DNA from 3 places in the Pseudomonas sp. 1L-C-7-B-C1 genome. Region 2 is predicted to be linked to each of the others. Evidence: riboswitches for the same ligand, from Rfam matches in the RefSeq annotation. Region 2 holds a riboswitch; each other region holds the start of a gene.
The links. A riboswitch is a leader RNA that binds a small molecule or an ion and turns the genes downstream of it on or off. The one in region 2 is predicted to bind cobalamin.

Region 1: it holds a riboswitch for cobalamin, as region 2 does, so the genes downstream of both, cobO (cob(I)yrinic acid a,c-diamide adenosyltransferase) here and AC0Z8Z_RS12720 (CbtB domain-containing protein) in region 2, are expected to answer to the same signal.
Region 3: it holds a riboswitch for cobalamin, as region 2 does, so the genes downstream of both, AC0Z8Z_RS18985 (ABC transporter substrate-binding protein) here and AC0Z8Z_RS12720 (CbtB domain-containing protein) in region 2, are expected to answer to the same signal.

Annotation. Positions count from the first base shown of each region.
Region 1 covers NZ_JBXAWH010000011.1:216,357-226,084, forward strand. The annotation lists gene cbiB (adenosylcobinamide-phosphate synthase CbiB) at 1-401, opposite strand, end outside; gene bluB (5,6-dimethylbenzimidazole synthase) at 398-1,048, opposite strand; gene AC0Z8Z_RS18175 (cobyrinic acid a,c-diamide synthase CobB) at 1,215-2,516, opposite strand; gene cobO (cob(I)yrinic acid a,c-diamide adenosyltransferase) at 2,513-3,124, opposite strand; cobalamin riboswitch at 3,231-3,456, opposite strand; gene AC0Z8Z_RS18185 (C40 family peptidase) at 3,584-4,120, opposite strand; gene AC0Z8Z_RS18190 (C40 family peptidase) at 4,208-4,897, opposite strand; gene AC0Z8Z_RS18195 (NAD-dependent deacylase) at 4,964-5,737, opposite strand; gene hda (DnaA regulatory inactivator Hda) at 5,746-6,450, opposite strand; gene AC0Z8Z_RS18205 (AI-2E family transporter) at 6,667-7,740, opposite strand; gene AC0Z8Z_RS18210 (DUF2066 domain-containing protein) at 7,795-8,868, opposite strand; gene purM (phosphoribosylformylglycinamidine cyclo-ligase) at 9,202-9,728, shown strand, end outside.
Region 2 covers NZ_JBXAWH010000007.1:84,557-94,284, reverse strand. The annotation lists gene AC0Z8Z_RS12730 (cobalamin biosynthesis protein) at 190-606, opposite strand; gene AC0Z8Z_RS12725 (CbtA family protein) at 603-1,322, opposite strand; gene AC0Z8Z_RS12720 (CbtB domain-containing protein) at 1,334-1,543, opposite strand; cobalamin riboswitch at 1,641-1,873, opposite strand; cobalamin riboswitch at 1,975-2,205, shown strand; gene cobW (cobalamin biosynthesis protein CobW) at 2,333-3,406, shown strand; gene cobN (cobaltochelatase subunit CobN) at 3,409-7,173, shown strand; gene AC0Z8Z_RS12705 (magnesium chelatase ATPase subunit I) at 7,262-8,302, shown strand; gene AC0Z8Z_RS12700 (vWA domain-containing protein) at 8,404-8,982, shown strand; gene AC0Z8Z_RS12695 (hypothetical protein) at 9,018-9,284, opposite strand; gene AC0Z8Z_RS12690 (sigma-54 dependent transcriptional regulator) at 9,673-9,728, shown strand, end outside.
Region 3 covers NZ_JBXAWH010000012.1:148,666-158,393, reverse strand. The annotation lists gene AC0Z8Z_RS19025 (ABC-F family ATPase) at 1-236, shown strand, start outside; gene AC0Z8Z_RS19020 (MFS transporter) at 557-1,783, shown strand; gene AC0Z8Z_RS19015 (endonuclease/exonuclease/phosphatase family protein) at 2,048-2,797, shown strand; gene AC0Z8Z_RS19010 (con-10 family general stress protein) at 2,927-3,109, shown strand; gene AC0Z8Z_RS19005 (hypothetical protein) at 3,229-3,393, opposite strand; gene AC0Z8Z_RS19000 (ATP-dependent Clp protease proteolytic subunit) at 3,471-4,028, opposite strand; gene AC0Z8Z_RS18995 (aldo/keto reductase) at 4,442-5,437, shown strand; gene AC0Z8Z_RS18990 (aspartate/glutamate racemase family protein) at 5,498-6,220, shown strand; cobalamin riboswitch at 6,404-6,597, shown strand; gene AC0Z8Z_RS18985 (ABC transporter substrate-binding protein) at 6,740-7,741, shown strand; gene AC0Z8Z_RS18980 (FecCD family ABC transporter permease) at 7,810-8,784, shown strand; gene AC0Z8Z_RS18975 (ABC transporter ATP-binding protein) at 8,781-9,587, shown strand.

The DNA of each region.
Region 1 (9,728 bases), on a different contig from region 2:
CGGGCCACTTCGGTGCTGTCCAGTTCGGACGTCTGGCGACTGACCAGATAGCCGACCCGTCGGCGTGCTTCGTCCAGATCATCGCTGCGCAGCGCCTGGGCGACCGGCTCGACGTGCTCACCCAGACTGCGCAAACCCAACGCGCAATAAAGCGCCAGGACTTCCACCAGCCAGCCAATCAACGGCAACCAACTGAGCAGCGTGGCGATCAGGGTCAGGGGAATCACGGCGATGAACCATGCGGTCACGCCATGGCTGCGCCAGCCCCGGCCGGCGGCATTCAGGCGCTGTTCGATGCGCTCGGCAAAGCGGCCGAACGCCACCAGCGGGTGGTTCCGTTTTGGCTCGCCGAGCAACGCGTCCAGCGCGACCCCGGCGACGCTCAATAACGCCACGCTCATGCAATCACTCCCCATGTATTCTCGTAAACCAGTTCCTGCAGCGCGCGCGGCTGCGCCCAGCCCTCCAGCACCAGCATCGGCGCCGGGTAGAACTCCTTGACGGGACCCAGGCACAGAATTGCCAGGGGTTTTGAACCGGTTGGCATCTTCAGCAGATCGGCCAGGGCCAGGGGGTCGAACAGCGATACCCAGCCCATCCCGAGGCCTTCGGCACGCGCCGCCAGCCAGAGGTTCTGGATCGCGCATGACAGCGACGCCATGTCCATTTCCGGCAAGGTGCGACGGCCGAAGATGTGTTTGTCGCGGTCGTCCATCAGCGCGGCGACCAATACCTCGGCGCAGTCGCTGATGCCCTCGACCTTCAGCTTCATGAAATCGTCAGAGCGCTCGCCGAGGGCTTCGGCAGTGCGAATACGCTCCTCCTCCACCTGCGCCTGAATCTGCCCACGCAATGCCGGGTCGGTGATCCGCAGGAAGCGCCACGGCTGCATCAATCCGACGCTTGGCGCGTGGTGCGCGGCTTCGAGCAGGCGGGCCAGCAACTCGGGCGCGACCGTGCCGCCGCAGAAGTGGCGCATGTCGCGACGCTCGGCGATGGCACGGTAAACGGCGGCGCGTTCGGGATCGGTGAAGGTGTGTTCAGTCATGGAGTCGCCTGTCCCGCGCGTGAAACACAGCAATCACCTGCGATGCGCCCCATGTAGGAGTGAGCTTGCTCGCGAAAGCGTTGGGTCAGACAGGCAATTACGTCAGAAAGACAGCCTTCGCGAGCAAGCTCGCTCCCACAGAATGCGGCGATTGCATTGGCCAGGCTCATGGCAAAAACAGCGCCGCCATCGCCTGGGGATTCGAGGGGAAGTAGAAGTGCACGTACGACGCAGTCATGCGTCCTTCGCGGTACACCGCTTCGGCGCCGCGCCCGCCATTGGGGCTGAGGCCGCGGGCGATGGGGGTCAGTTCGGTGCTGGTCAGGGAGTGGTGATAGGTATGGCCACGCAAGGTGCCTTCCGGCAGTTCGACCGATTGCAGGGCAAGGGCTGCCAGACGCTTTTGCATCACGGCTTCACCCTTGAGCAAGCCCACCCCTTCGGCGCGCTGGCCGTCGACATCGGTCAGGGCATCGAGCAGGTACAACATGCCGCCGCATTCGGCGAGCAAGGGTTTGCCGGCGGCGTGGTGCGCGCGAATCGCGGCGAGCATGCTGTGGTTTTCCGCCAGCGCGGTGTGATGCAATTCCGGGTAGCCACCGGGCAGATACAGACTGTCGGCGTCGGGTAATTCGCGGTCGCGGATCGGCGAGAAGAAGGACAGTTCTGCGCCCATCTCCCGAAGCAGGTCCAGGCTGGCGCCGTAGAAAAACGCGAACGCCTCGTCATGGGCGATGGCGATTTTCACCCCGGCCAGCAGCGGTTCGGCCGGCACGAATTCCGGCGCGGTAAAGGTCACGGACGGTGGCAAGGTGGCGTCGCAGGTGCTGGCCAGCGCGGTGGCGGCAGCGTCGAGGCGCATGTCCAGGTCATTCAATTCGCTGGCCTGCACCAGGCCGAGGTGCCGGCTGGGCAGCTCAATGCCGGTTTCACGGGACAGCGCGCCGTACCAGCGCAGGCCTTCGGTCAGGCTGCCTTCCAGCAACTGCGCGTGGCGCACCGTACCGACGCGATTGGCCAGCACGCCGGCGAACGGCAGATCCGGCTGATAGCGCGCCAGTCCCAGCGCCAAAGCGCCGAAGGTCTGGGCCATGGCCGTGCCGTCAATCACGCCCAGCACCGGCACGCCGAAACGCCGCGCCAGGTCGGCGCTGGAGGGGGTGCCGTCGAACAAGCCCATGACGCCTTCGATGAGGATCAGGTCGGCATCGGCAGCGGCTTCCCATAAAAGGCGCCGGCTTTCGTCCTCGCCGATCATCCACATGTCCAGTTGGTACACCGGATGGCCGCTGGCGCGTTCAAGAATCATCGGGTCGAGAAAGTCCGGCCCACATTTGAACACGCGCACCTTGCGCCCCTGATTGCGGTGCAGACGGGCCAGTGCGGCAGTGACGGTGGTTTTGCCCTGACCGGACGCCGGCGCTGCGATCAGCACTGCCGGGCAGTGCCGGGGTTGACGCTCACTCACAGTTCGATGCCTTTCTGGGCCTTGATGCCGGCTTGAAAGGCATGCTTGACCACGCCGATTTCGGACACGGTGTCTGAAAGGTCGATCAATTCATGCTTCGCCCCGCGACCGGTGACGATCACATGCTGCATCGGTGGCCGTGCCTGCAGATCGCTCAGCACCTGCTCCAGGTCCAGATAACCGTGCTTGAGGGCGATGTTCAGCTCATCGAGCACGACCATACCGATGGACGCGTCCTTGAGCATCTCCCGGGCCACGGCCCAGGCGGCTTCGGCGGCGGCGATGTCACGCTGGCGGTCCTGGGTTTCCCAGGTGAAGCCCTCGCCCATCACGTGGTAACGCACTTGTTCAGGGAAGCGGCGGAAGAACAGCTCTTCGCCGGTGCTGTGGCGGCCTTTGATGAACTGAACGACGCCGCACTGCATGCCGTGGCCCATGGCGCGGGCGAGCATGCCGAACGCCGAACTGCTCTTGCCTTTGCCGTTGCCGGTCAGCACCAACAGCAATCCGCATTCATTCGGCGCGCTGGAAATGCGCTCGTCCATCACCGCCTTTTTGCGCAGCATGCGCGCCAGGTGGCGTTCGTCACGTTCGGGGGATTCGCTCATCTCAGCTCTCCGCTTGAGGGCAGGTGTGGCAGACGGAGGGCACGGGCAAAGACTGTCAGCAGGCACCGGACAAGGCCGGCCTGCAGCAGAGCATCGCCCTCCGTGATGCTGTTCGATGGATCAGGCCGGTCTCCGGACTCATGAGTTGCCACAAGCGTGGCAGGCCATGCGCCTTCCCATGTTCAGCGAACACAGTGGCATCGTGCGTGGCCCAGACTCATTTACCGTTGCGGAGGCAGCGCCGGAATTGATCGCACGAGCAATCGCACCGGCTTCCCTGTTTCACCCTGTGGACCAACGAAGTCCCGGGCACCTGAAACATGGCGCGAAGGTTAGAGGGTTGACTGGGGAGCGTCAATCGAACCGTGGGCAGAGCGCCCACGGGTTTACGGGATTTCACCCTGAAAGGCACAGGTGTTCATGCAGCAACAGCCCATGAACACATTGCCTCAGAAGCGACTATTGCCTGGCGAGGTTCGATGGCTGGATAACGCGTTTGGCGTTCAGCCAGGCTTTTTGCCAATAGGGCTTGTCGAGGCTGTCGAGTTTGACGGTGCCGCCGGTGGCTGGTGCGTGAACGAATCGCCCTTCCCCGACGTAGATGCCGGCATGGCTGACGTGGGAGCCGCCGCTGGTGGCGAAGAACACCAGATCACCGGTCTGCAGCTGACTGCGATCGATGTCAGGACCGCGCAGGGTGATCATATCCCGTGTCGACCGCGGCAAGGTGATCCCCGCCGCATCGTGGTAGACGTAGCCGATCAGGCCACTGCAATCGAATCCCGAATCAGGCGTGTTGCCGCCCCAGCGATAGGGCGTGCCAACGAGGCCGATCGCGCGCAACAAGACGTCGTCGGCGAGCGGTGAAGCAAACTGGGGAGGAGCGGAAACCACAGGCCGATAGACGACCTTGCGCGGAGCGGGCGGTGGAGTGCTGGAACACGCGGCCAGCAGCACAGCCAGAGAGGCAACCATCAGGCGAACCGTTAACGACATAAACACGACAACCTGTGCGGGGTGCAGCTTACTTTGCCGACAGCCGGGGTTGCGCGCAAGAGGGCCGAACCCTCTACGCGCCCGGAATTAACGGTGTTGGCGCTTGATGGTAGTCGAGGTCATCGCGGTGGTGGTTTCAGGTACCGTTGAAGGTGCCATGGCCAGTGCGCGTTTGGCTTCGATGAAGGTCTTGGCCCAGTAGGCATCGTCGAGGCTGTCGACGCGGACGCCACCGCTGCGGCGGCTGCTGGAATGGATGAACTGGTCATCGCCCAGGTAGATGCCCGCATGGCTGACACGACCACGGCCGGCGGTGCTGAAGAACAGCAGATCGCCCGGCTTGAGGTCATTGCGCTTGATGAGAGGGGCATCGATATTGATCATTTCGCGGGAAGACCGCGGCAGGCTCATGCCCGCCTCTTCACGGAAGAGGTAACCGATGAAACCGCTGCAGTCGAAACCGGAGGTGGTCGACGTGCCGCCAAAGCGATAGCGAGTGCCTATCAAGGATTTGCCGCGTTCGAGGATGCTGTCAGCCAGAACCGGCAATCGGTATGGCTTGTTGTCGGCAAACTGAGCGAGCTCGTCTTCAGTGGCGACTTCGTCATCCAGTACGGAAGAGGCGTAGTCGGCGCGCTTGGTAGCGGATTGAGCAGTGGCAGAGTCCCGGAACTGGGGGCTTTGCGACTGTTGTTGCGACGTCGGCATCTGGGCCGCGCAGCCGAACAACAGCGTTACGAGTGCGAGAGGCACGAGGGGTGCGAAGCGGTTTAGCATGTGCACGACCGTGGCTGAAGTGTAAAGAAGCCGAAACTATGCCCGCTATCGTACCCATTTGCAAATTCAATCGAAACAAATGTGACTTACGATGTCGTCCATCACTTCTAAGGCTCTACACCTCAGAAACGCATCCATATGCGCGGAATGATCGGTCGGCGAAGGATTTATCTCGGCAGTAAAGCCTCCCGTCACCCGAGCGCGCAGCATAGACTCATGAATGTACGGGAAGCTGGCGGTGGTTCCGATGCTGAGCACAGCGTCAAAGCCTTTTGCCATCTCCCTCTCAAGCACGTTCAGTGCCAACTCCGGCAACATCTCCCCAAACAACACCACCGATGGCCGCAGAACGCCAGTACAGCGGGGACACAGTGGTGGCAATGGCCGGTTGAGATGTTCGCTCAACTGTAGATCCTCGGCGCCACAAGATTGACAGTAGAGCGGCGCCAACTGGCCGTGAATTTCGATCAGCCGTTCCGGTGGACTGCCTGCGGCGCGATGGTAGCCGTCGACGTTTTGCGTCAATACCCAGCACTCCGGCTTGCGCCGCTGCAATTCGGCGATGGCGTAGTGCGCCGCATTGGGACGTCCGCCCAGGCAAGCGCTGCCCAATTGTGCGATGTACTTCCAGCACAGCGCGGGATCACGACGCAGCATCGGGCCGGACAAGGCCATTTCGATGGGCAGGCCGTCGTCGGTCTCGCCGTTATACAGTCCACCGACACCGCGATAGGTTGGCAGACCCGAATCAGCCGAGAGGCCGGCGCCGGTGATGATCAGAATACGGGTGGCGTGGCGCAGAGCCGCGGCGGTTTGCAGCACCAGGGCCGGATCGACCACGGACGCGCCTACCAACCGAGGGTTTCTTTGAGGAAGGGAATGGTCAGCTTGCGCTGGGCCTGGAGCGAGGCCTGATCGAGTTGCTCAAGCAGGTCGAACAGCGCGCTCATGCTGCGCTTGCCGCGGGTAAGGATGAAATGCCCCACCTCATCGGTCAGGTGCAGCCCGCGACGCGAGGCGCGTAACTGCAGGGCGCGGAGCTTTTCCTCGTCGGACAACAGACGCATCTGGAACACGAGCGCCATGGTCAGCCGTGATTTCAAGTCGGCCAGCTTGACCGGCAGCTCCCTCGGCGAGCATGAAGCGGCGATAAGCAAGCGTCGGCCGCTGTCGCGAAGGCGGTTGAACAGATGGAACAACGCTTCTTCCCACTCAGGCTTGCCGACCACCGCCTGCAAGTCATCGAGGCACACCAGTTCGTACTGCTCCAGATGATCGAACAGGCCGATGCCTTGATCGAGCAACTCGGCCATCGGCAGGTAAACCGCCGGCTCGCCCATCTGTTCGAAACGCAGGCAGGCGGCCTGCAACAGATGCGTGCGCCCTACCCCGTTCTTGCCCCACAGATAAATCAGACTCTCCGTCCAGCCGGCCTCGGCTTCGCACAGCCGCTCGACATAGCCGAGTGCAGCGGCATTGGCGCCTGGATAGTAATTGATGAAGGTGGCGTCATCACGCAGACGCACACTCAGGGGCAGCTGAACTGGTTTCATGCTGGCTGAACGGTTCGAGACGAACCGCCAAATGGCCTCTGTGAAAAGTGCGCAAAGTCTATACCCGCAGGGCTGGCCGCACAATGCGGCAGACCGCCAGCAAAATCAAAGGCTTGCGTAGGTCACTGGTATCACTGGGGAATACGGGCAAAACCCGCCGAGAAAGGAGGCGCGCGGTGAACACCGCGCGCCGGTACGCATCCTGATTCGCGGGAATCAGAGATCCGGGTCGTCCAGACCGCCGTAGATGTCAGAATCCTTGTACAGGTCATGAACGTGGCGCACCAACACCATGATCACCGCCGCCACCGGGAGCGCCAGCAGGATGCCAGTGAAGCCGAACAGCTCGCCGCCCGCCAGGATGGCGAAGATCACCGCGACCGGGTGCAGGCCAATGCGGTCGCCTACCAGCAATGGCGTCAGCACCATGCCTTCCAGCGCCTGACCGACTATGAACACCGCCACGATGCCCAGCATCGGGTACAGGTCGCCGCCGAACTGGAAGAAGCCCGCCAGTATCGCCGAGCCGATGCCGATCACGAAACCCATGTACGGCACGATGGCCGCCAGGCCGGCGATGACACCGATCAACAGCCCCAGCTCCAGCCCGACCAGCATCAACCCGGCGGCGTAGATCACGCCCAGCGCGACCATCACCAGCAACTGACCACGAATGAACGCGCCCAAGACCTCATGGCACTCGTCCGCCAGGGCGACAATCTTCTTCTCGCGGTGACGCGGCAACAGGCTGCGGACCTTGGCGGTCATCACGTCCCAGTCACGCAGCAAGTAGAAGCAGACCACCGGGATCAGCACCAGATTGGTCAGCCAGCCGATCAGCGCCAGGGTCGAGGTGGTGGCCTGGGACAGGACGATGCCGACGATGTCGCCAGTCTGACCCATGTGCTCCGAGATCGCCGCCTTGACCTTGTCGAACTTCCAGAACCCGTCTGCCAGGCCCAGCTTGGCCTGTGTCCACGGCAGGGCGGTGTGCTGCAGCCAGTCGAGGATCTGCGGCGCCAGTTCGTACAGGCGATAAAGCTGCTTGGCCAGCATCGGCACCAGCACCAACAGCAGTCCCATGAAAATCAGGGTGAACAACAGGAACACCGTCACCACACTCATGGTGCGGGACATTTTCAGTTTTTCCAGCCGGTCTGCCAGCGGATCGCCCATGTACGCCAGCAGCAAGGCCACGAGGAACGGCGTCAGAATCGAATGCAGCAGCCAGACGAACAAACAGACCAGGACAACCCCGCCCAGCCAGAACCAACGACGCGTATCAGTCATTACTGCCTCTTTCCCCAAGATGATGTGCTTTGCGCAACGTCGTTATGAACCTGTTCACCAACGGAAGTGCAGTGCGCTGTCGGAAACAGCAGGCGGCTGCGGTGCTGCGGGCGTGCCGTCAGCAGACGCCGGCGCCGGGTTGGGCGCGGAATTAACCGGCGCGCTGGCGAGCTCACTGGCCGGCACTTCCTGCAACTTCGCCAGCGACAGCTGGGACCGCAACTGATCGGGGCTGCCGCTGACGTCGAAAGCGACGCGATCACCGTCGGCTGATTTCAGGCGGCCACCGAACGGTTCGAGCAGGCGCAACAGCTGCGCATAACGCTCAAGATTCATGCCCTGCACATCCAGCACCATGCCGGTCGCCGCGCCGGGCTTGACCACGAAACGCGGCGCCAGACGCTGGCTCACCGCCAACAGCACCGCATCGGCCAGTTCCGCCGAACTCGCGCCGCTGGCGCTGCCCTGCTCCATCTTGTCGCCCAGCCACAGGTGCCATTTGCCCTGCCACTGGCCGCCGTTTTCCTGCGCGTGTACCGCCAGAATCGCGTCTGAACCGTAACGCTCGGAAGCCTCTTTGAGCGGGCCGACGTCGTTGCCGTCGAGGGTCTTGGCGTTGCCGATGCCTTGCTCGCCCAGGTCGGCCAGCGGCAGACGCAACGGCAGACCGCGATGCTGAGCGGCGCGACGCAGAGGTTCGGCGGAGGCTTGGCCGTCGCCGACCAGATTGGCGCCGTCAGTCGCATCGTTCAACCACCAGGCCATGATCACCGGACGGTTGGTGCCCCACAACGGCAGCCCCGCCTGACGCATCACGCGTTCGGTGCTCGCCGGGTCGAAGTCGACCTGCAGGGTCTCGGGTGGGCCGGCGTCATAACCGTACTGGCTGATAATTTGCTGAGGGTCCTTGCGCACCTCGGCAAGGCCGCCGTTCTGCACCGCCTTGGGGTCGCCGGTCAGGCGGATGACCAGGGTTTCCAGCGCAGCCTGGGTGGCACGGGTTTTCTCGTCCGGGGTCTGGCCACTGACGGGCTCGCGCACCTGATAAAGCGTGTTCACCGTCTCGGCGAGCGCCGGCAGACTCATCAATGAGAGACAACCCACGAACAGGCAGTTTTTTAGGCGCATGAATGAAGGTGGACGCATGAAGGATTCCCGCTGGGTAAAAAAGGCAACGCTATAAATAGCCGCATAAACTTGAATGAACCGACTCAGACCGCAGGTGCAGCCGAATCGCTCACTCAGGCGCCAACGTTACACCGGATCCTTGCGGCGACGAACGGGTGCGGCAGGATAAACCCGGTTATTTTTTCTTCACGGTCGTCCTGCCCGTCGGCCCAAGGATGGCCGCTTGCGCCCAACCCTGATAAAATCGCGCGCCTTCGCAGACCGGCGATGACAAGGCCCCGCGTCGTTGCCACTCGGTCGTTACCCCGAATCCCCCCCTTAAAGGCCTGGATCATGAGCAAGCAACCCTCCCTGAGCTACAAAGACGCCGGTGTAGACATCGACGCCGGTGAAGCGCTGGTCGAACGCATCAAGAGCGTCGCCAAGCGCACCAAGCGCCCGGAAGTGATGGGCGGCCTCGGGGGCTTCGGCGCTCTGTGCGAAATCCCGGCCGGCTACAAGCAGCCTGTGCTGGTCAGTGGCACCGACGGTGTCGGCACCAAGCTGCGTCTGGCGCTGAATCTCAACAAACACGACACCATCGGCATCGACCTGGTCGCCATGTGCGTCAACGATCTGGTGGTCTGCGGCGCTGAGCCGCTGTTCTTCCTCGACTACTACGCCACCGGCAAGCTGAACGTCGACACCGCCGCCCAAGTGGTCACCGGCATCGGCGCGGGCTGCGAACTGGCCGGCTGCTCCCTGGTCGGCGGCGAAACCGCTGAAATGCCCGGCATGTACGAAGGCGAAGACTACGACCTGGCCGGTTTCTGCGTCGGCGTGGTGGAAAAAGCCGAGATCATCGACGGCTCCAAGGTTGC
Region 2 (9,728 bases):
GGAATTCATTGGAGCACTGACTCGTCGAATGCATTATCCCTGAGCGCACTCGGTCTGACTTTGTAGGACTCGCTTTAGCCGGGAAGGGGCCCTCGGGCACACCATCAAAATCTGCGGTGTGACCACTGACGCCTTCCCGGCTAAAGCCGGTCCTACAGTTTGAGCCGGTCCTACAAGGGTTGGCCGGTCCTACAAGATTGCGGTTGCCAGCGCAAATGTCGCATGGGGGCTTTTTCGGCGGGGGATGGCCAGGGTCACGGGCGCGCCGGTTAACCGGGTCGCCATCGCCAGCGCCGCGCTTTCCGCCACGCCGTAGCAGCCGGTGCGTTCAAAGGCGATGTCCGAACGGTACGTCAGCTGTGCCTCGTAAGCCGCCAGATCCCCCGCGCTGAAAAACCCGATCGTCAGCTCCAGCTCATGACCCAGTGCCAGCAATCCCGCCTCAGCCGACTTGCCGTCAATGGAGGCGAGGCCGGCAACGTCCTTTAGCTCAAGCTGACATTCGCGCAAACCATCCTCCATCAACTGCCGAAGCTCCAGCGCCGAACAGCCGCGCTGGCAGCCCAGACCGACCACCCACAGCGGCCGTTCGCGCAACTCGTTCACAGAGCAGGGTTCAAACCGGCTTGCGTCGCGGGCGTGTCACTGCGACGAAACAGCCAGGCGCTGATCCAGCCCAGGGCAATCCAGAAAACCGCATTGGTCAGCAGCGACGCAATCTTGAATTGCGCTTCAAGGGCTTCCGGGGCGAGTGCCGAATGCACCGCCGGCTGAGGGGCGCCGACGATATGCGGCACCACCAGAATCATTGCGCCCACAACCTTCAAAAGCCAGTGCCGGGCAAACACCAACAACGCCAACCCTGCAGCCGTGGAGGCAGCAGTGCCCACCCACCAGATCTGCCGTTGGGTCAGGTCCGCCGCGACGGTGCCGGGCAGTTCGGGCGGCAAACCAAGAGTGGGCGCCAGCACGAATACCGCATAACCGGCCAATCCCCACATCACGCCTTCGCGGGCACTGGTCGGCGTACGCAGGGTGTACAGCGCCGCCAGCATCAAGGCGAACCCGACCGCGACCACCAGATTACCGCCGGTGGTGGACAGCACGCGCTGCCAGCCGTCTTCCGGCTCCCAGGCTTCGGCGTCATGGACGTGGCCGGCTATCGCACCGTCGCCGTGCTCGTGCATCTCAGTAGCCGGGGCCTTTTCGTAGGTCTCCGCCTGCAGGATCAGTGGCGCCACCGAGAAGCTCTGCAGCAGTGTCAACAACAGGGCGGCGAGCAGTCCGGTGAACCCGGCCGTTTGCGCAATTCGCTTGAACATGGCGGCAGGTCTCAATGGCAAGGGAAGGCGGAGCTGTGACGGGTGTCGTGTGCCGCGTTGTGCACCGCATCGATGTGGGAGAAACCGGCGAAGTACACCAGAAATGCGCCGAGAAACATCGCGCTGACGGCGGCAACAAGGCGCTGGCTTTGCGTGGCAGTCACGGCCGTTGTGGTGTTGCCGGCGGTGCCGGACGTCTGGCGGGGTGTGCTGATGGACATGGCGCTTCCCTCTGAAGTGGTTTCAGCGGACGGAAAGGCGCAAGGGCACCGCAGGCGAATGCCGGCAGTGCTCAACAGCGCCCGCCCACCGCGGGTTGTTATGGTGTGTTGTCGGGCCGGTCTCCGGGCTCGCGAGGGGCACATGCATCAGCCGTTACAGCCATCGTGCCTTCAAGAATCGCCTTCCCATATCGATGCCGACACAGTGGATCTGACTCTTCACTCGCTTACCGTTGCGGGGGCAGCACCGGACTGATGCACACCCGAAGGTCTGCACGCACCGGTTTCCCGTTTCACCCTGTGAAGGGCACCCGTAACAAGGTGTGTAGAAGACCACGCACGGTTCGTGTCGTCAATCGTGGGGTCATTCGCTGCGTCAATCGGCGCGGCAATCACTGCAACGGCGCGATTGACCGGCCTGCGGTCACTGCGTAGCCTTGCGCACTTGAGGTTCGCCGGCCGCCTTTTCATGTATCAAGGCCACCGGCGCTAAGAAGGGAATGCGGTTTCAAGCCGCAGCTGCCCCCGCAACTGTAAACGGACAGGTTCATTGCACAGCCACTGCGCGAGCGGGAAGGCGCGATGAATGCCAGTCGCCTGACGATGCCTGTCAGCAACCGGCCGCCGTGAGCCAGGAGACCTGCCTCGAATCGGACCGCTTGCAAGCGGCCGAGGCATTCCACTACAACCGGGCGGGGTGATCCGGTGGCGAATCGAACCGCGCGCCTGCTTCCGCCGGCCTGCGCTGTTTTCGTCCTCGTTGCCCCGCCGCACGCCTGAGGGCAACCGATGAAAACACTGGCCAAACTTCCCGTCACCATCGTCACCGGCTTTCTCGGCTCGGGCAAAACCACCTTGCTGCGGCACATGCTCGACAACGCCGAAGGCCGACGCATCGCCGTCATCGTCAATGAATTCGGCGAGTTGGGCATCGACGGCGACATCCTCAAGCAGTGCACCATCGGCTGCACCGAAGAAGAGGCCGTCGGTCGCGTCTACGAACTGGCCAACGGCTGCCTGTGCTGCACCGTTCAGGAAGAGTTCTTCCCGGTGATGCAGGAGCTGGTCGCCCGCCGCGGCGATCTCGATCACATCCTCATCGAAACCTCGGGCCTGGCCCTGCCGAAGCCGCTGGTGCAAGCCTTTCAGTGGCCGGAAATTCGCAACGCCTGCACCGTCGACGCGGTGATCACCGTGGTCGACAGCCCGGCCGTGATCGCCGGCACCTTCGCCGCGTTCCCGGATCAGGTCGACGCTCAGCGCAAGCTCGACCCGAACCTGGACCACGAATCGCCGCTGCACGAGCTGTTCGCCGACCAACTGGCCAGCGCCGATCTGGTCGTGCTGAACAAGGCCGACATGCTCGACGCCGATGCGCTGGCAGCGGTGCGCGCGGAAGTTGCCGAAGAATTGCCGCCAGCAGTAAAAATCGTCGAAGCGAACCGAGGCCAGCTGCCGATCAGCGTGTTGCTGGGGCTCGGCGCCGAATCCGAGCTGCACATTGATGGCCGCAAGACCCATCACGATCACCACGAAGGCGACGATCACGATGATCACGACCATGACGCCTTCGACTCCATCTCCATTACGCTGCCCCAGGCGGATGAATCGCTGTTGCTCGACGCGCTGACCCAGGCCGTCGTCCAGCACGGCATCCTGCGCGTCAAAGGCTTCGCTGCAATTCCCGGCAAACCCATGCGCCTGCTGGTGCAAGGCGTCGGCACGCGCTTCGACAAGCATTTCGACCGCGCCTGGAAGCCTGACGAAGCCCGGGAAACCCACTTGGTGCTGATCGGCCAGGAACTGGACGCCGGCGTCCTCGAAGCGCAATTGCGCGCTGCACTCTCAGGGACCAAAGGCTAACCATGCACCTGCTGCGCACTCAGCCCGGCGGCTTCGTTCCCGACGACAGCATCGCTGACCTGGGCCAGACCCCCGCCGAGCTGGTGATCCTGTGCAGCGCCGACTCGAATCTGGCCCTGCTGGCTGAAACCGCGCATCAACTGCCGGGTGACTACCCGAGCCTGCGCCTGGCCAACCCGATGCAGGTGCAGAATCATGCATCGGTGGATTTGTACGTGGACGAGGTGCTGCGCCACGCCAAAGTCATCCTGATTTCCCTGCACGGCGGCATCGGCTATTGGCGTTACGGCGTCGAGCGGCTGGTGGAGCTGGCGGCCAAAGGGGTGAAGCTGATTCTGGTCCCGGGCTGTGATCGGCCAGACCCTGAGCTGAGCGGCCTGAGCACGGAATCTGCCGAAGACCGTGATCGGCTCTGGCATTACCTGCGTCAGGGCGGCAAGCACAACGCGCTGGCGCTGTTCAACTTCATCGCCACACGCTGGCTGGGCGGCGACTATCCCTGGGTCGAGCCGCAAACCCTGCTGCGCACCGTCATTTACCACCCGCGGAACACCAACGCCGATTTGGCCCGCTGGCAGGCCGACTGGCGCGAGGATCAGCCGGTCGCCGCCGTGCTGTTTTATCGCTCCCACCTGCAGGCGGCCAACACCGGCTTCATCGATGTGTTCTGCGAGCGCTTGTCGGCACAGGGCCTGAACCCGTTGCCGATCGCTGTTGCCAGCCTGAAGGAAGCCGGCTGCATGAGCGCGATACAGGACTGGCTCGACGAAGTGGACTGCGAGGTCATTATCAACACCACCGGGTTTGCTCAATCGAACCCGGAAGCGCCGGATGTGCGGCCGTTTCGCCGGGACATCCCGGTCATCCAGGCCATCTGTGCCCAGGACAACGAACCGGCCTGGCAGGCCAGCGCCCAAGGGCTGGGCCCCCGCGACCTGGCGATGCACATCGCGCTGCCGGAACTGGACGGTCGCATCATCAGTCGGCCGATCAGCTTTAAGGACCTGGCCTGGCACAGCGAGCGCAGCCAGTCCGACGTGGTCTGCTACCGCGCCCAGCCGGGGCGCATGGATTTCGTCGCCGAACTGGCCCGGCGCTGGGTGTTGCTGGCCCGCACGGCCAACGCCGACAAGCGCGTGGCGCTGATTCTCGCCAACTACCCGACCCGCGACGGGCGCATCGGCAACGGCGTCGGCCTCGACACGCCGGCGGCCGCGCTGAACATCCTCAAGGGCATGCAGGCCGAGGGATACCCGGTCGAGGAGTTGCCCGAGACCGGCACCGCATTGATTCACGCGCTGCTCGGCGGTGTCACCAATGACCCGGACAGCCTCGATCAGCGGCCGTGCCATCAGAGCATGGCCATGGACGAGTACCTGGCTGCTTTTCAGGCGTTGCCTGAGGCCAATCGCGACGCCGTGATGGCTCGGTGGGGCGCGCCGCAGACCGATCCCATGTGTCGCGACGGGAGGATGATGATCGCCGGCCTGCGTTTCGGCATGACCTTCGTCGGCATTCAACCGGCGCGGGGCTACAACGTCGATCACAGCGCGGTGTATCACGATCCTGATCTGGTGCCGCCCCACGGTTACCTGGCGTTCTACTTCTGGCTGCGCAAACGCTATGGCGCCCACGCCGTCATCCACGTCGGCAAGCACGGCAATCTGGAGTGGCTGCCAGGCAAAGGGGTCGGTTTGTCCGAGCACTGCTGGCCCGACGCGATCCTTGGCCCAATGCCGAATATCTACCCGTTCATCGTCAACGATCCGGGCGAGGGCGCACAGGCCAAGCGCCGCACCCAGGCGGTGATCATCGACCACTTGATGCCGCCGCTGACCCGCGCCGAAACCTACGGCCCGTTGCGCGACCTTGAACTGCTGGCCGACGAATATTACGAAGCGCAGCTGCTTGACCCGCGCCGTGCCCGGGAGCTGCAAAAGGACATTCTCAGGCTTGTGCGCGAAACCCATATCGACCGCGAACTGGCGATGGACGGGGACGCCAGCAGCGAGGCCGATGCCGCCGTGTGGTTGCCGCGCCTGGACACCTATTTGTGTGACCTCAAGGAATCGCAGATCCGCGACGGCCTGCACGTGTTCGGCGAGTCGCCCACTGGACGGCTGCGCATCGACACGCTGCTGGCGATGGTGCGCGTGCCTCGCGGCGATGGTCGCGGCGGTCAGGCGAGCCTGTTGCGCGTTTTGAGTCAGGCGCTGGCACTGGATTTCGACCCTTTGGACTGTGACCTCGGCGCGCCGTGGACCGGCGATAAACCTCAGGTATTACATGAGGTCAGCGCTGAACCGTGGCGCACCACGGGTGACACCCGCGAGCGGCTGGAGCTGCTGGCCGCGCAGATGATTGAGCAGATCGCCTTTGGAATCGAGGTGAGTAATCGCTTTGAAAACAAAGGTTTATCCGAAGTTGTTGATTCTCTGCATGAAGTCGTGATCCCGCGCCTCGACGCCTGTGGTCCTGCAGAGATGTCCAACCTGCTCGGCGCGCTAAGTGGGCGTTTCGTCCCGGCCGGGCCAAGCGGCGCCCCCAGTCGCGGACGGCTGGACGTGTTGCCCACCGGGCGCAACTTCTTCTCGGTGGACGTAAGAAACCTGCCGACCATGACCGCGTGGCGCATTGGTTTCCAGTCGGCGAATCTGTTGCTGGAGAGGCACTTACAGGACCATGGTGATTACCTCCGTCAGCTGGGTCTTTCGGTGTGGGGCACGGCAACCATGCGCACAGGCGGCGATGACATCGCTCAGGCCATGGCGTTGATGGGGGTGCGTCCGGTGTGGGCGACGGGCAGTCAGCGCGTGGATGATTTCGAAATCCTGCCCTTGAGCCTGCTAGATCGGCCTCGGGTCGATGTGACCCTGCGGGTGTCCGGTTTTTTCCGCGACGCGTTCGCCAACCTGATCCGCCTGTTCGATGCGGCGGTGCAGGCCGTCGCCGCGCTGGACGAGCCCGACGACATGAACCCTCTGGCGGCGCGCGTGCGCCAGGAGCGCGAGCAACTCCTGCGCGACGGTCTGGATGCCGATCAAGCGGCGAAGCAGGCCGGCTGGCGCATCTTCGGCGCCAAACCGGGGGCGTATGGCGCGGGGGTGCAGAACGCCATAGACGGACGCTTGTGGCAAAGCCGCGACGACCTCGCCGAGGTCTACCTGAACTGGGGCGGCTACGCCTATGGCGGCAGCGACGAGGGCACGCCGGCCCGTGACGGATTTGCCAAGCGGCTGAGCCAGGTTCAGGCGGTGCTGCAGAATCAGGACAACCGCGAACACGACCTCCTGGATTCCAACGACTACTACCAGTTCCAGGGCGGCATGCTGGCGGCGGTGGAAAGCCTGTCCGGCGAAAAGGTCGCCAGTTATCACGGCGACCACAGCCAGCCCGATCTGCCGAAAATCCGCACGTTGAAGGAAGAACTCAACCGGGTGGTGCGCTCGCGGGCGGCCAATCCGAAGTGGATCGAAGGGGTCAAGCGCCACGGCTACAAGGGCGCGTTCGAGATGGCGGCGACGGTGGATTTCCTGTTCGCCTTCGACGCCACCACCGAACTGATCGACGACCACCAATACGCGCTGCTCGCCGACGCCTATCTGCTGGACGCCTCCACCCGCGATTTCATCCAGCAGCACAACCCCGACGCATTGCGGGACATGACCGAGCGCATGCTCGAAGCCCAGCAGCGCGGCTTGTGGCAGGAGCCGGGCGAGTACCGCGAGGCGCTGGAGAATCTGTTGCTGGACATCGAAGAGTCATGAGCCTGGATGAGTGCATGCCCGGCAGTGCGCACAGCCACCTGACGGGCTTGAACAACGTGACTGACCTGCGGCTTGACGAGAATCGAACATGACCGACACCCCACATTTTCCCTTGGCCGCCGTCGTCGGTGCCGATGACCTGAAGCTCGCCTTGTGCCTGACCGCCATCGACCCGAAAATCGGCGGCGTGCTGATCGAAGGGCCCCGCGGCATGGCCAAATCGACCCTGGCTCGAGGGCTGGCGGATCTGCTGGCCAGCGGTCAGTTCGTCACGCTGCCGCTGGGTGCCACCGAAGAGCGGCTGGTCGGTACGCTGGACCTTGACGCGGCACTGGGCGAGGGCCGCGCGGCTTTCTCCCCTGGGGTTCTGGCGAAGGCGGACGGCGGCGTGCTGTACGTCGATGAGGTTAATCTGCTGCCCGACCATCTGGTCGATCTGCTGCTGGATGTGGCCGCCAGCGGCGTTAATCTGGTGGAGCGCGACGGCATCTCCCATCGCCACGCGGCGCGCTTCGTGCTGATCGGCACCATGAACCCCGAAGAGGGCGAGCTGCGGCCGCAATTGCTCGACCGTTTCGGCCTGAACGTGGCGTTGAGCGGGCAGACAGTGCCGCACCAGCGCGGGCAGATCATTCGCCGCCGGCTGGATTTCGACGCCGACCCTGAAGCGTTCTGCGCGCAATGGGCCCCGCAACAGCAGGCATTGAAGGCCCGTTGTGAAACCGCCCGTGAACTATTGCCGAGCATCGAGCTGGATGACGTCAGTCTGGGCCTGATCACCGAGCGTTGTTTTGCCGCCGGGGTCGACGGTTTGCGGGCGGATCTGGTCTGGTTGCGCGCGGCCCGTGCCCATGCGGCCTGGCGTGGCGGAGCCAATATCACTGAAGCGGACATCGACGCCGTGGCTGATTTCGCCCTGCGCCACCGTCGGCGCGAGCCGCAACCCCCCCATCACTCCCAGCCTCAGCCGCCTGCGCCGTCAGAGCAAAACCCGCCGACACCCGATGACGGTGCTCGGCCGCAACATGACGCGCCAGAATCAGGCGAGGGCAATTGGGGCGAGCTACCCGCTCGCAGCGTGCAAACCGGTAATCGCAAAGAAGTGCCCCGCTGGCCAAAAAAGCCCTAGGCATTCGCCCCCGCCTGTCGAAGGGGGCGAATGCCAGCCCTCGACCGGGCGCAGCGGGTGGCGGTAAAAATGGCGCCGCACGCTCAGGTGCAGACGGCGCCATTGCCTGGCTGCCGACGTTGCTGCGCGGCCGCCCTCGGGTTCGTGCCGATCTGGTGCATCAACCCCGCAGTCGCCGGCCGGAACAGCTCTGGCTGGTGATCGTCGACACGTCGGCATCGACCCGACGCAATCAGGCGTTGAGTCAGGCGAAGGGGTTATTGGCAGGGGTGTTCGACGGTGCCTATCGGCAGCGCGCCAGACTGGCGTTGCTCACCGCCAGCGGCACGGGCGCCCGCTGGCAGCATCAGGGCCTGAAGGCCAGCGCTACGTTGCAGCCCTGGCTGGATGCATTAGGCGCTGGGGGCGGCACGCCGCTGTTTGATGCGATCAACCAAGCCGCGGCCTGGTCAGCCAAGCGGCAGAAGCGCTGCCCGGCGGAACAGCAACGGGTGCTGATTCTCACGGACGGGCGGGTCAAGGACATGCCGGTGCTATCCGCACGACCGGCGCAGCCGCTTCCGTTGTTCAGCGGCCCCGTGCTGCTGATCGACATCGAGCGCGGGCCCATCCGACTGGGCCGCGCCCGGGACATCGCCGCGCAACTAGACGCTGACTACCGCCACATCGACGAGTGCTGAGCGCGCGTCGCCGGCAGGTGTGTGATCAGCAGGTCTCAGGCCGGCATGGTCCACGGCTCAAGGCTGTAGCCTTCACCGCTGATCTCCGCACGGGCCTGTTCAAGAAACTGCGCCAGTTGCTTCGGATCGGAGTAGGCGCTGCTGGGGATCTGCTTGCGGCCAATGCGGGTGCTGGTGCGGTCGACGACCGTCAGGCTCAGCTCGCCGTTGCCATCCTGTGGGGCCCAGGCCACGCACTGGAAGGGTTCAAAGGCGTGACCGGCAATCAGCAAAGCATCGTTGAAGCGCAAGGGGGCGTTCATGGACTGTCCTCAAAGTGCCCGTATCCGTGGTGCACCGGCGGCGGGCGTTTCGCTCGGTGGTGACTGGTGTCGCTACCTGTACTGATGACCGTCCCCCACGACTGAGTCACACCCATTCCTGAAATTTCCTGATTTATTTTGAACGAAGGTTAGGTCGCGCTTCCTTCCCGCGCCTGGGTGAGCTGTTCCGGCGCCGGGGTTTTCATGCCCAGCGACGCTCGATCTCGCACGCTGCTGCTAAGCACGTTTCGATCTTAGGCTTATAGAGAATCGATCCAAGGGCGTGTCAAAAATCTTGCTATGGTGTCAATCGGCCTTCACAAGCCACTGTTTATAAGAACGTTTTCTCCATGGATCACTACGCGACCCCGGCGCCAAGGAATCAAACATGCATGATCTGGCCTCCATCCGCCGCCTGCTGATCGTCGAACCGTGCGAGGAATG
Region 3 (9,728 bases), on a different contig from region 2:
TGCAGAAGCCGAACGTGCTGATCATGGACGAACCGACCAACCACCTGGACATGGAGTCGATCGAGGCGCTGAACCTGGCGCTGGAGAACTACCCGGGCACGCTGATCTTCGTCAGCCACGACCGCGAGTTCGTATCGTCCCTGGCCACTCGCATCATCGAGCTGAGCCCAAGTGGCGTGACCGACTTCAGCGGCACCTACGACGATTACCTGCGCAGCCAGGGCGTTGCATTCTGATCAGGGCCCTGAGCTGACAGAGTGATGCGGAAAACAAGGAGCCCCGTCCAGTGTGACGGGGCTTTTTTGTGACAGTGGGAACGGCTTTAGCCGAAAAAACGCCAGGCAGGCGCCCCCAATCCTGCGGTGTGACATCCGCCGCTTTCCCGGCTAAAGCCGGTCCCACTGGAATCACGCGGTCAGTTAGTGGGACCGGCTTCAGCCGGGAAGGGGCAAGTCCGGGCGCCATCTGATCCCGGATAAAAACCGTTAGCCAGCTTTCATTTCCTGACACCACGGGCGATGATGCGGCACTCCCACCGCTCCAGCGAAGAGTCCCCATGTCTGCCGCCCTGCCGCCCGATACGCCTGCCAACACGCCTGTCAGCGACGCCAGTTCGATGGCGATCACGCTGCAAATCGTCTCCATCGTCATCTATACCTTCATCGCCTTCCTGTGCATCGGTTTGCCCATCGCAGTGATGCCCGGCTACGTGCACAACCAGTTGGGCTTCAGCGCGGTGGTCGCGGGGCTGGTAATCGGCGCGCAGTACCTCGCGACGCTGCTGAGCCGGCCGGTGGCCGGACGCATCTGCGACACCATCGGCACCAAGCGCGCCATCGTGTACGGTCTGTCCGGCATCGCGCTGAGCGGCGTGCTGACCCTGGCGGCCATCCTGCTGGAACGCTTCGCCGGGGTCAGCCTGACGATTCTGATCATCGCTCGCCTGTTCCTCGGTGCGTCCCAAGGCTTGATCGGCGTGGGCACCATCAGTTGGTGCATCGGCCAGGTCGGTTCGGAGCACACGGCCCGCTCGATTTCCTGGAATGGCATCGCCTCCTACGGCGCCATCGCAATTGGCGCGCCGCTGGGGGTGGTAATGGTCGGTGCGCTGGGGTTCGCCAGCCTGGGCGCGGTGCTATTTGTGCTGGCAGCCGGGGCCCTGTTGTTGATTCGCAAGAAACCGGCGATCCCGGTGGTGCGCGGCGAGCGCCTGCCTTTCTTCTCGGTGTTTGGCCGAGTGGCGCCGTTTGGCCTGAGCCTGACGCTGTCCTCCATCGGCTACGGTACGCTGACGACGTTCATCACGTTGTTTTACGTGGCCCGCGGCTGGGAAGGCGCGGCCTGGTGCCTGACGGTATTCGGCATCTGCTTCATCGTTGCGCGCCTGCTGTTCATCAACGCGATCAACCGCTTTGGCGGCTTTCGCTCGGCGATCGTCTGCATCACGGTCGAAACCCTGGGTCTGTTGCTGCTGTGGCTGGCGCCTGACACCACCTTCGCCTTGATCGGCGCAGGCCTGACCGGGTTTGGTCTGTCGCTGGTCTATCCGGCGCTGGGCGTCGAAGCCATCAAGCAAGTGCCCAACAGCAGTCGCGGTGCCGGGCTCAGTGCCTATGCGGTGTTCTTCGACCTGGCCCTGGCCATTGCCGGACCGCTGATGGGCGCGGTGGCGCTGGGCATGGGCTACGGCTGGATTTTCTTCTTCGCGGCGTTGTTGTCGGTGGCGGCGTTGACGCTGGCAGTGGTGCTGTCGCGCAGGGCGCCGGTCGACACGCGGGTGTAGCGAGCGCAGCGTCTCAAAGCTTCCCGGCTGAAGCCGGTCCTACAGAGCGCCCGCGTTGGCAGTAGGACCGGCTTCAGCCGGGAAGAGGCCGGCGATCCTGCAGCAGGTCTCAACGCTCGAACATCCCCCGGCCAGAGCCCGTCCCACCTAAAAGCTGAACTGCCGCCTCGCCTCCCGGTCGGAATAGCACATCCCCCGAACAGGAGTGAGGGCGTGACCCCCGATCCCGCTGGCTCGAACGCTACCCCTCCGGACCCGGCCACGTTGCGCGAAGTCCACAAACTGCGCGTGCTGACCGTGAACACCCACAAGGGCTTCACCGCCCTGAACCGGCGTTTCATCCTGCCGGAGTTGCGTGAAGCCGTGCGCAGCACCGGTGCCGACCTGGTGTTTCTGCAGGAAGTCCTCGGCGGCCACGACCGCCACGCCGCCAAGTACGAAGACTGGCCCGACACGCCGCACTACGAGTTTCTCGCCGACAGCATGTGGACGGACTTCGCCTATGGGCGCAACGCGGTCTACCCTGACGGCCATCACGGCAACGCGTTGTTGTCCAAATACCCGATCCTGCATCACCGCAATCTGGACATTTCGATCACCGGGCCAGAACGCCGCGGCCTGCTGCATTGCGTGCTGCAGGTGCCAGGGCATGCGGAAGTCCACGCGATCTGCGTGCACCTCAGCCTGCTGGAAAGCCACCGCCAGTTGCAGCTGAATCTGCTGTGCGACCTGCTCGACTCATTGCCCGAAGACGCTCCGGTGGTCATTGCCGGTGACTTCAACGACTGGCAGTTGCAGGGCAACAAGCGTCTTCAGCGCTGCGGCTACCTGCACGAGGCCTTCGAGCGCAGTCAGGGGCGGTTGGCCAAGACCTACCCGGCGCGCTTCCCGATGCTGCGCCTGGACCGCATTTACCTGCGCAACGCCACCAGCCACCATCCGAAAATTCTCGGCACGCGGCCGTGGACGCATTTGTCCGATCACCTGCCGCTGGCGGTGGAAGTGCATATGTAGCAACGGCCGTTCATCACCGCCGCCGTTGGTCTGCAAGCGGACCTTTCGGTTAAACCATTGCGTGAACGACCCCTCACATTTAAGGCGAGGCACAGGCTTCGCCTTCTCAATAACAAGAGGTCTGCGATCATGGCTAACACCGGAAAGTCGAACCCTGGCAATTTTGCGAACGATAAAGAAAAAGCGTCCGAAGCCGGCAAGAAAGGCGGACAGGCTTCAGGCAGTGGCAATGCCGGAAGCGATATGAAGAGAGAATCGGGTGCAGGCGCAAGCGGCACTGGCAAGAAAGGCGGCTCAGGCGGCAAGTCGTAGTGGCGTGCAGGTGAGTCAAGCGAGCGAGGGCCTGGGCTCTCGCTCTTTTGTTTGATCAGCGGTTAAACAAGCGACGTGCGCCTCATTGCAGGCGCATGTTGCCAGCGATACCCTCCCCCTCATTTATCCGGATTGATCAGCGTCACCGTTGCGTCCCGATCAAACTGGGAACCGGGATCTTCATTGCCCGGATCCAGGTCGGCGTCGAATCCTGTCTCTTCGTCACCCGGCTGAGGAGCGGGGCGCGGCGGAACGGGTGCAGCGTCAGGCGTATGGGATTGCATGGCTGTTACCTCTCGTTTCAATGGGGCCAACAATAGAATCAGAGGGCTCAAGAGCAGCCCGGTTCAATGGATCGAGCTTAGCTGGCGCTGACGGTCCAGTGCACGGCATCCTCGGCGAACTGAAGTTGCTCGACACGGTGGGCAATGCCGCAGGCCAGCGAATCTTCGGCACGGATCACTTTCTCCTCCGCCGACAGGCAGCGCCCGATGTCCAGCGGGTGCACGGCGCTCACGGTCTCGCTTTCGTAAATATTCACGTAGCGCTGCAGGTCGTTGTCCAGGCTGCGCAGGTATTCGCGCATGCGTGAGTGATCCACCGAGCTCTGGTTGAAGTACCAGCTCATGGGATGGATCAGAAAACGCGAGTGGGGGCAGACGATCCGCTCTTGAGCCGCCAAATAGATAACGATGCCCATGGATTCGATGTTGCCGCTGTTCAGTGCGCGGATCGGCACTTTCAGGGACTTCAGGAAGTTGTACAGGGTGAATCCCAGCGCGGTGCTGCCGCCGGCGGTCGACAAATTCAGCAGCAACCCGGTCGCGCCTTTACCAAGGGCTTCGAGGCAGCGATCACGAAAATGCTCGGTGCTGGCCTGATCGACCCCGCAGTGGAAATGAATGATGTGCTCGCTCATCGGCGGCCTCGCTGTGCAGTCACCCTGAAACCTGGCGCCGCTGAAGATGAATGGTGGATATTCGGGCCTCTTCCCGGCTGAAGCCGGCCCTACCAAGAACCCCGGCGCCTTCGTAGGACCGGCTTCAGCCGGGAAGGCGTCGGACGCCACTCCGCAAATACAGGCTCTGGGCAACCCTCAAATCTGTGCCCTCGACGTATCTATCTGAAATGTTGAAATTCGCACGCGTGGCTAACGTTGCATGGGCTGAGGATAGCCGCTTGCCGTGCATGTGAAAGTAAGACACCGCCCATGACCAAGAACCCCTGCGGCAATCAACAGTCAGTAAAGAAGCTTCGCCGGTTTTATCGTGCTCGATCCAGGTCATGAACCGCGCGCCATCCAACACGCCCTACCGCACAGGACACCCTCAAATGAGTCTGCACGACAAGATCATCGGCCGCCTCGGCTTCGGCTCCGCGCCGCTGGGCAACATGTTTCGCACCATCGACGAAGAGGAAGCGGCGGCCACCGTTCAATCGGCCTGGGACCAGGGCATTCGCTACTTCGACACCGCACCGATCTACGGCGCCGGGCTGTCCGAACAGCGTCTGGGCAAGGCCCTCGCCGGCGTTGCCCGCGACCAGTACACCCTGAGCACCAAAGTCGGCCGGCTGATTTCCGACGAGATCGACACCGAGACCCGCAGCGGTCCGTTCGCTGAAGGCCTGAAAAACAAGATCGTCACTGATTACTCCGCCGATGCCACGCTGCGTTCCATTGAAGCGAGCCTGAAACGCCTGAACACCGATCGGCTGGACATCGTGTTTGTTCACGACGTCGCCCAGGACGCCCACGGCGATGCCTGGATCGAGCATTTCAACATCGCCCGCACCGGCGCTTTCCGCGCCCTCACCCGACTGCGCGAAGAAGGCGTGATCAAGGCCTGGGGCCTTGGCGTCAACCGCGTCGAGCCGTGCGAACTGACCCTGGACCTGGAAGAAGCCCAGCCCGATGGTTTCCTGCTCGCCGGCCGTTATTCGCTGCTCGACCATGACCAGCCGCTGCAACGGCTGTTCGACAAGGCCCGTCAGCACAACGCCGAATTCGTCGTCGGCGGGCCTTACAGCTCCGGCGTGTTGGTGGGCGGCAAGCATTTCGAGTATCAGGAAGCGTCGCCGGCGATGCTCGACAAGGTGGCGCACATTCAGGAGATCGCCCGGCAGTATCAAGTGGACATCAAGTCGGCGGCGTTGCAGTTCGTCCTCGCCAACCCGCTGGTGGCAGCGGTGATTCCGGGTGCCAGCCGGCCATCACGGATCATCGAAGACGTCACCGCGCTCAACGCCCAGGTGCCGGATGGTTTCTGGCAGGCCATGCGCGATCAGGGCTTCATTGCCCTGCAGGCGCCAGTCCCGGGCAAAGACTGATATCGTGGGCAACGACGCCGGGCCAGACGCCCGGCCTTGTTTCCCGCGCGAGATCTGTCCATGCGAATTCTGATCGTCAACGTCAACACCACCGAATCCATGACCGAGACCATCGCCGAGCAGGCCCGCAGCGTGGCCTCGCTTGGCACCGAGATCATCGGCCTGACCCCGCGCTTCGGCGCCGAGTCGGTGGAAGGCAATTTCGAAAGTTACCTGGCGGCCATTGCGGTGATGGACCGGGTGATGTCCTACGAAGGGCCTTACGACGCGGTGATCCAAGCCGGCTACGGCGAGCACGGCCGCGAGGGCTTGCAGGAATTGCTCGATGTGCCGGTGGTGGACATCACCGAAGCCGCGGCCAGCCTGGCGATGCTGCTGGGGCATAAATACGCCGTGGTCACGACGCTGGACCGCACCGTGCCGCTGATCGAAGACCGTTTGAAGCTGGCCGGCGTGTACGAGCGCTGCGCGTCGGTGCGGGCCAGTGGCATGAGCGTACTGGAGCTGGAAGAATCGCCCGAGCGTGCGGTCGAAGCCATCGTTGAGCAGGCCCTCGACGCGGTGACCCGCGACAAGGCCGAAGTGATCTGCCTGGGCTGCGGCGGCATGGCCGGGCTGGATCAACTCATCCGCGACCGCGCCGGCGTGCCCGTGGTGGATGGCGTCACCGCAGCGGTGGCGCTGGCCGAATCGCTGGTGCGTCTGGGGTTGAAGACCTCGAAAGTGCGGACCTATGCGACGCCTCGGCCGAAGAAGATCGTCGGTTGGCCGTTTAAGCTGTAGGCAGCCCCTCTGGACTTACGAAGAGCGCGCACGAACCCTTGTAGGAGTGAGCTTGCTCGCGAAGACTGCATCCTGGCCACTGAAGATTTAGCGGATGTGCCGGCCTCTTCGCGAGCAAGCTCACTCCCACAGGTATTAGCCTCTGCCACACCGCCGCCGCATTCGCCTCCACCCGCCGAATCGTTTAGTATCCCCGCCGCCGGTTTCCACTCGGAATTAATAGGGAATCCCCAGGCGCGCTGCGCGCTGAAACGGAACTGTCCCCGCAACTGTAGGCGCTGAGCCCTGCTTCCTGTTTGCCACTGGGTGACCCCGGGAAGGCCGAAGCATAGCGATGATGCGCCAGTCAGGAGACCTGCCGGCCAGCATATTCATTCACCGGCGGGGTGTCCGGGGAAGGACTCCCGTTCGCGCGTCGCTCGCGCACGCTGTGCTCGCCCTCATCGTAGGGGCGCCCGTCGGGTGGACTTTCCAGCGCCTGCTTCGCCAAGCACTCAGGCTTTCTGGAGATCGCTGTTCATGCCGCTGCGCCGCCTCGCCGCCCTGCTCGTCACGCTGACTTTGCCCACCGCCGGTTTCGCGGCGTCGACGGCCTACCCTTTGACCGTGGACAACTGCGGCGAACCGCTGACCTTCACCCATGCCCCGCAGAAAACCGTCACCATCGGCCAGGCCGCCACCGAGATGCTCTACGCCCTCGGCCTGGGCCCCAACGTGATCGGCACTTCGCTGTGGTTCAATCCCGTGCTGCCCCAGTACCAAACCCTCAACGACGGCATCGAGCGCCTGGCCGACAACGCGCCGAGTTTTGAATCAGTGATCGGCAAACGCCCGGATTTCGTGCCGGTGCAGTTTGAGTGGATGGTCGGGCCCCAGGGCGCGGTCGGCACCCGCGAGCAGTTTCGCGATCTGGGCATCCCGACCTACATCCTGCCGTCCGATTGCGAGGGCAAGAACAACCGGGTTGGCGCTGACGGCACGCGCCTCGAAGCCTTCCGCATCGACACCCTGTACAAAAGCCTGCGTCAGCTGGCGCAGATCTTCGACGTGCAGGACCGTGGCGAGCAATTGATCACGGGTTACCAAACCCGGCTGGCCCAGGCGGTGACGCAAGCGAAAGCCCATGACAATCCACCCGTCTCGGCGGTGTTCTGGTTTTCCAGCCCGGACATCAACGTCGACCCTTACGTGGCCGGGCGCAAGGGCATCCCCAACTTCATGCTCGACACCCTCGGCATGCGTAACGTCATCGACTCCGATGAGGAATGGCCGACCGTGGGCTGGGAAACCATCGCCAAGGCCAACCCGACCGTGCTGGTCATCGCACGCATGGACCGTCGCCGCTTCCCGGCCGACGATCACGAGAAGAAGCTGGCGTTTCTCCGCTCCGACCCTGTCACCCGCAACATGGACGCGGTGAAAAACAATCGCATCGTGATCATGGACGCCAGCGCCATGGAGTCCAGCGTGCGGCTGTTTGACGGCATCGAGCAACTGGCTCAGGCCACTCAAGCGCAATGACGTCATTCAGCATGCCCCGGTCGAGCGTCGTCCGAATCTTCGGCCACGGTGCCTGGGCCCTCGCGTTGATGGCGTTGGCGGTGCTGGCGGGCGTGGCGATTGGCGAGACGTCGATCAGCCTGCCGGTGATCGTTCAGGTGCTGGCCAACAAGCTGTGGGCCGCGGGTTTTCCTCTCGACCCTATCGACGAGGGCATCGTCTGGAATTACCGCCTGACCCGGGCCATCGTTGCCGCGACCTGCGGCGCAGGGCTGGCGGTGTCGGGCGTGGTCTTGCAATCGTTGCTGCGCAATCCGCTGGCCGATCCCTACTTGCTGGGCATTTCCGCCGGCGCGTCGACCGGCGCAGTGTTGGTGGCGATCATCGGCATCGGCGCCGGTACGATTTCTCTCTCGACCGGCGCGTTTGCCGGTGCGATCGCCGCGTTCGCGCTGGTCGCCCTGCTCGCCCGCTCCTCCCGTGGTCAGACCGCTGCCGGCCAGATCATTCTGGCGGGCATTGCCGGGTCCCAGCTGTTCAACGCCCTGACGTCTTTCCTGATCACCAAGTCGGCCAATGCCGAACAGGCGCGCGGGATCATGTTCTGGTTGCTGGGCAATCTCAGCGGCGTGCGCTGGTCGTCGGTGGCGCTGTCAGTGCCGGTCGTGTTGCTCGGCTTGCTGGTGTGCCTGTGGCATCGGCGCGCGCTGGATGCGTTCACGTTTGGCACCGATTCAGCCGCATCGCTGGGCATTCCGGTGCGCCGGGTGCAGGCCGTGCTGATCCTCACTGCCGCGCTGATGACGGCGGTGATGGTGTCGATTGTCGGCTCCATCGGCTTCGTCGGTTTGGTGATTCCCCATGCGGTGCGCCTGGTGGCCGGCGTGCGCCATGCACGGTTGCTGCCCTTGAGCGCCCTGATCGGCGCGCTGTTCATGATCGCCGCCGATGTGCTGTCGCGCACGCTGATCAAGGGTCAGGTGTTGCCGATCGGGGTGATCACTGCGCTGGTGGGCGCGCCGGTGTTTGCCATGATGCTGGTCCGCGGGAATCGTCCTCGATGAACGCCCGTCAGGAGGTGCCCGGCGCCATGCTCGAAGGCAGTGACCTGGGTTATTCGGTCAAGGGCGCGCCACTGCTCAGTGGCGTGAGCCTGGCGATTCGGCCGGGGGAGAATCTGGGGATCGTCGGGCCCAATGGCTCGGGCAAGTCGACGCTGTTGAAGTTGCTGGCAGGGATTCAGACGCCGTCTCAGGGCGAAGTTCGCCTGGGCGGGAAGCGCTTGTCGGCGCTGAGCCGGCGGGACATTGCGCGGCAGGTGGCGGTGGTGGAGCAGCATGCCCAGACCGGTGATTCGATCAGTCTGTTGCAGGCGGTTGAGCTGGGGCGTACGCCGTGGCTGTCGGCGCTGGCGCCGTGGGGCGAGATGGATGACGGGATTGTGGCGAAGGCCATTGCGGATGTGAGTTTGCAGCCTCTGGTGCATCGGTCGTGGCATACGTTGTCGGGTGGGGAGCAGCAGCGCGGGCATATTGCGCGGGCTTTGGCGCAGCGGCCGCAGGTGTTGTTGCTGGATGAGCCGACGAATCATCTGGATATCCAGCAGCAGTTGTCGATTTTGCAGCTGGTGCAGGATTTGCCGGTGACGACGGTGGTGGCGTTGCATGATTTGAATCAGGCGTTGGGCTGTGATCGTCTGGCGGTGATGGATGGCGGGCGGTTGGTGGCGTTGGGTTCGCCGTTTGAGGTGTTGTCGCCGGAGCTGTTGGGTGACGTTTTTGGGGTGCGGGGGCATTGGTTGGTTGATCCGTTTGACGGGGCTCGTATGTTGAGGCTGAGGGCGCCAGGATCAACGGCGTCGGCCTAACGGCCTCGTTTTCGCCTTCGGCGAGTTACTTGGAAAAGCACCCCAAGTAACCAAGGGTGCTTGCTCTCGGTTTGGCCCGACTTCGTCGGGTTCCCTCACTCCGACGACGCTCCGTGGGCCCGCGCCGAACGGACATCCATG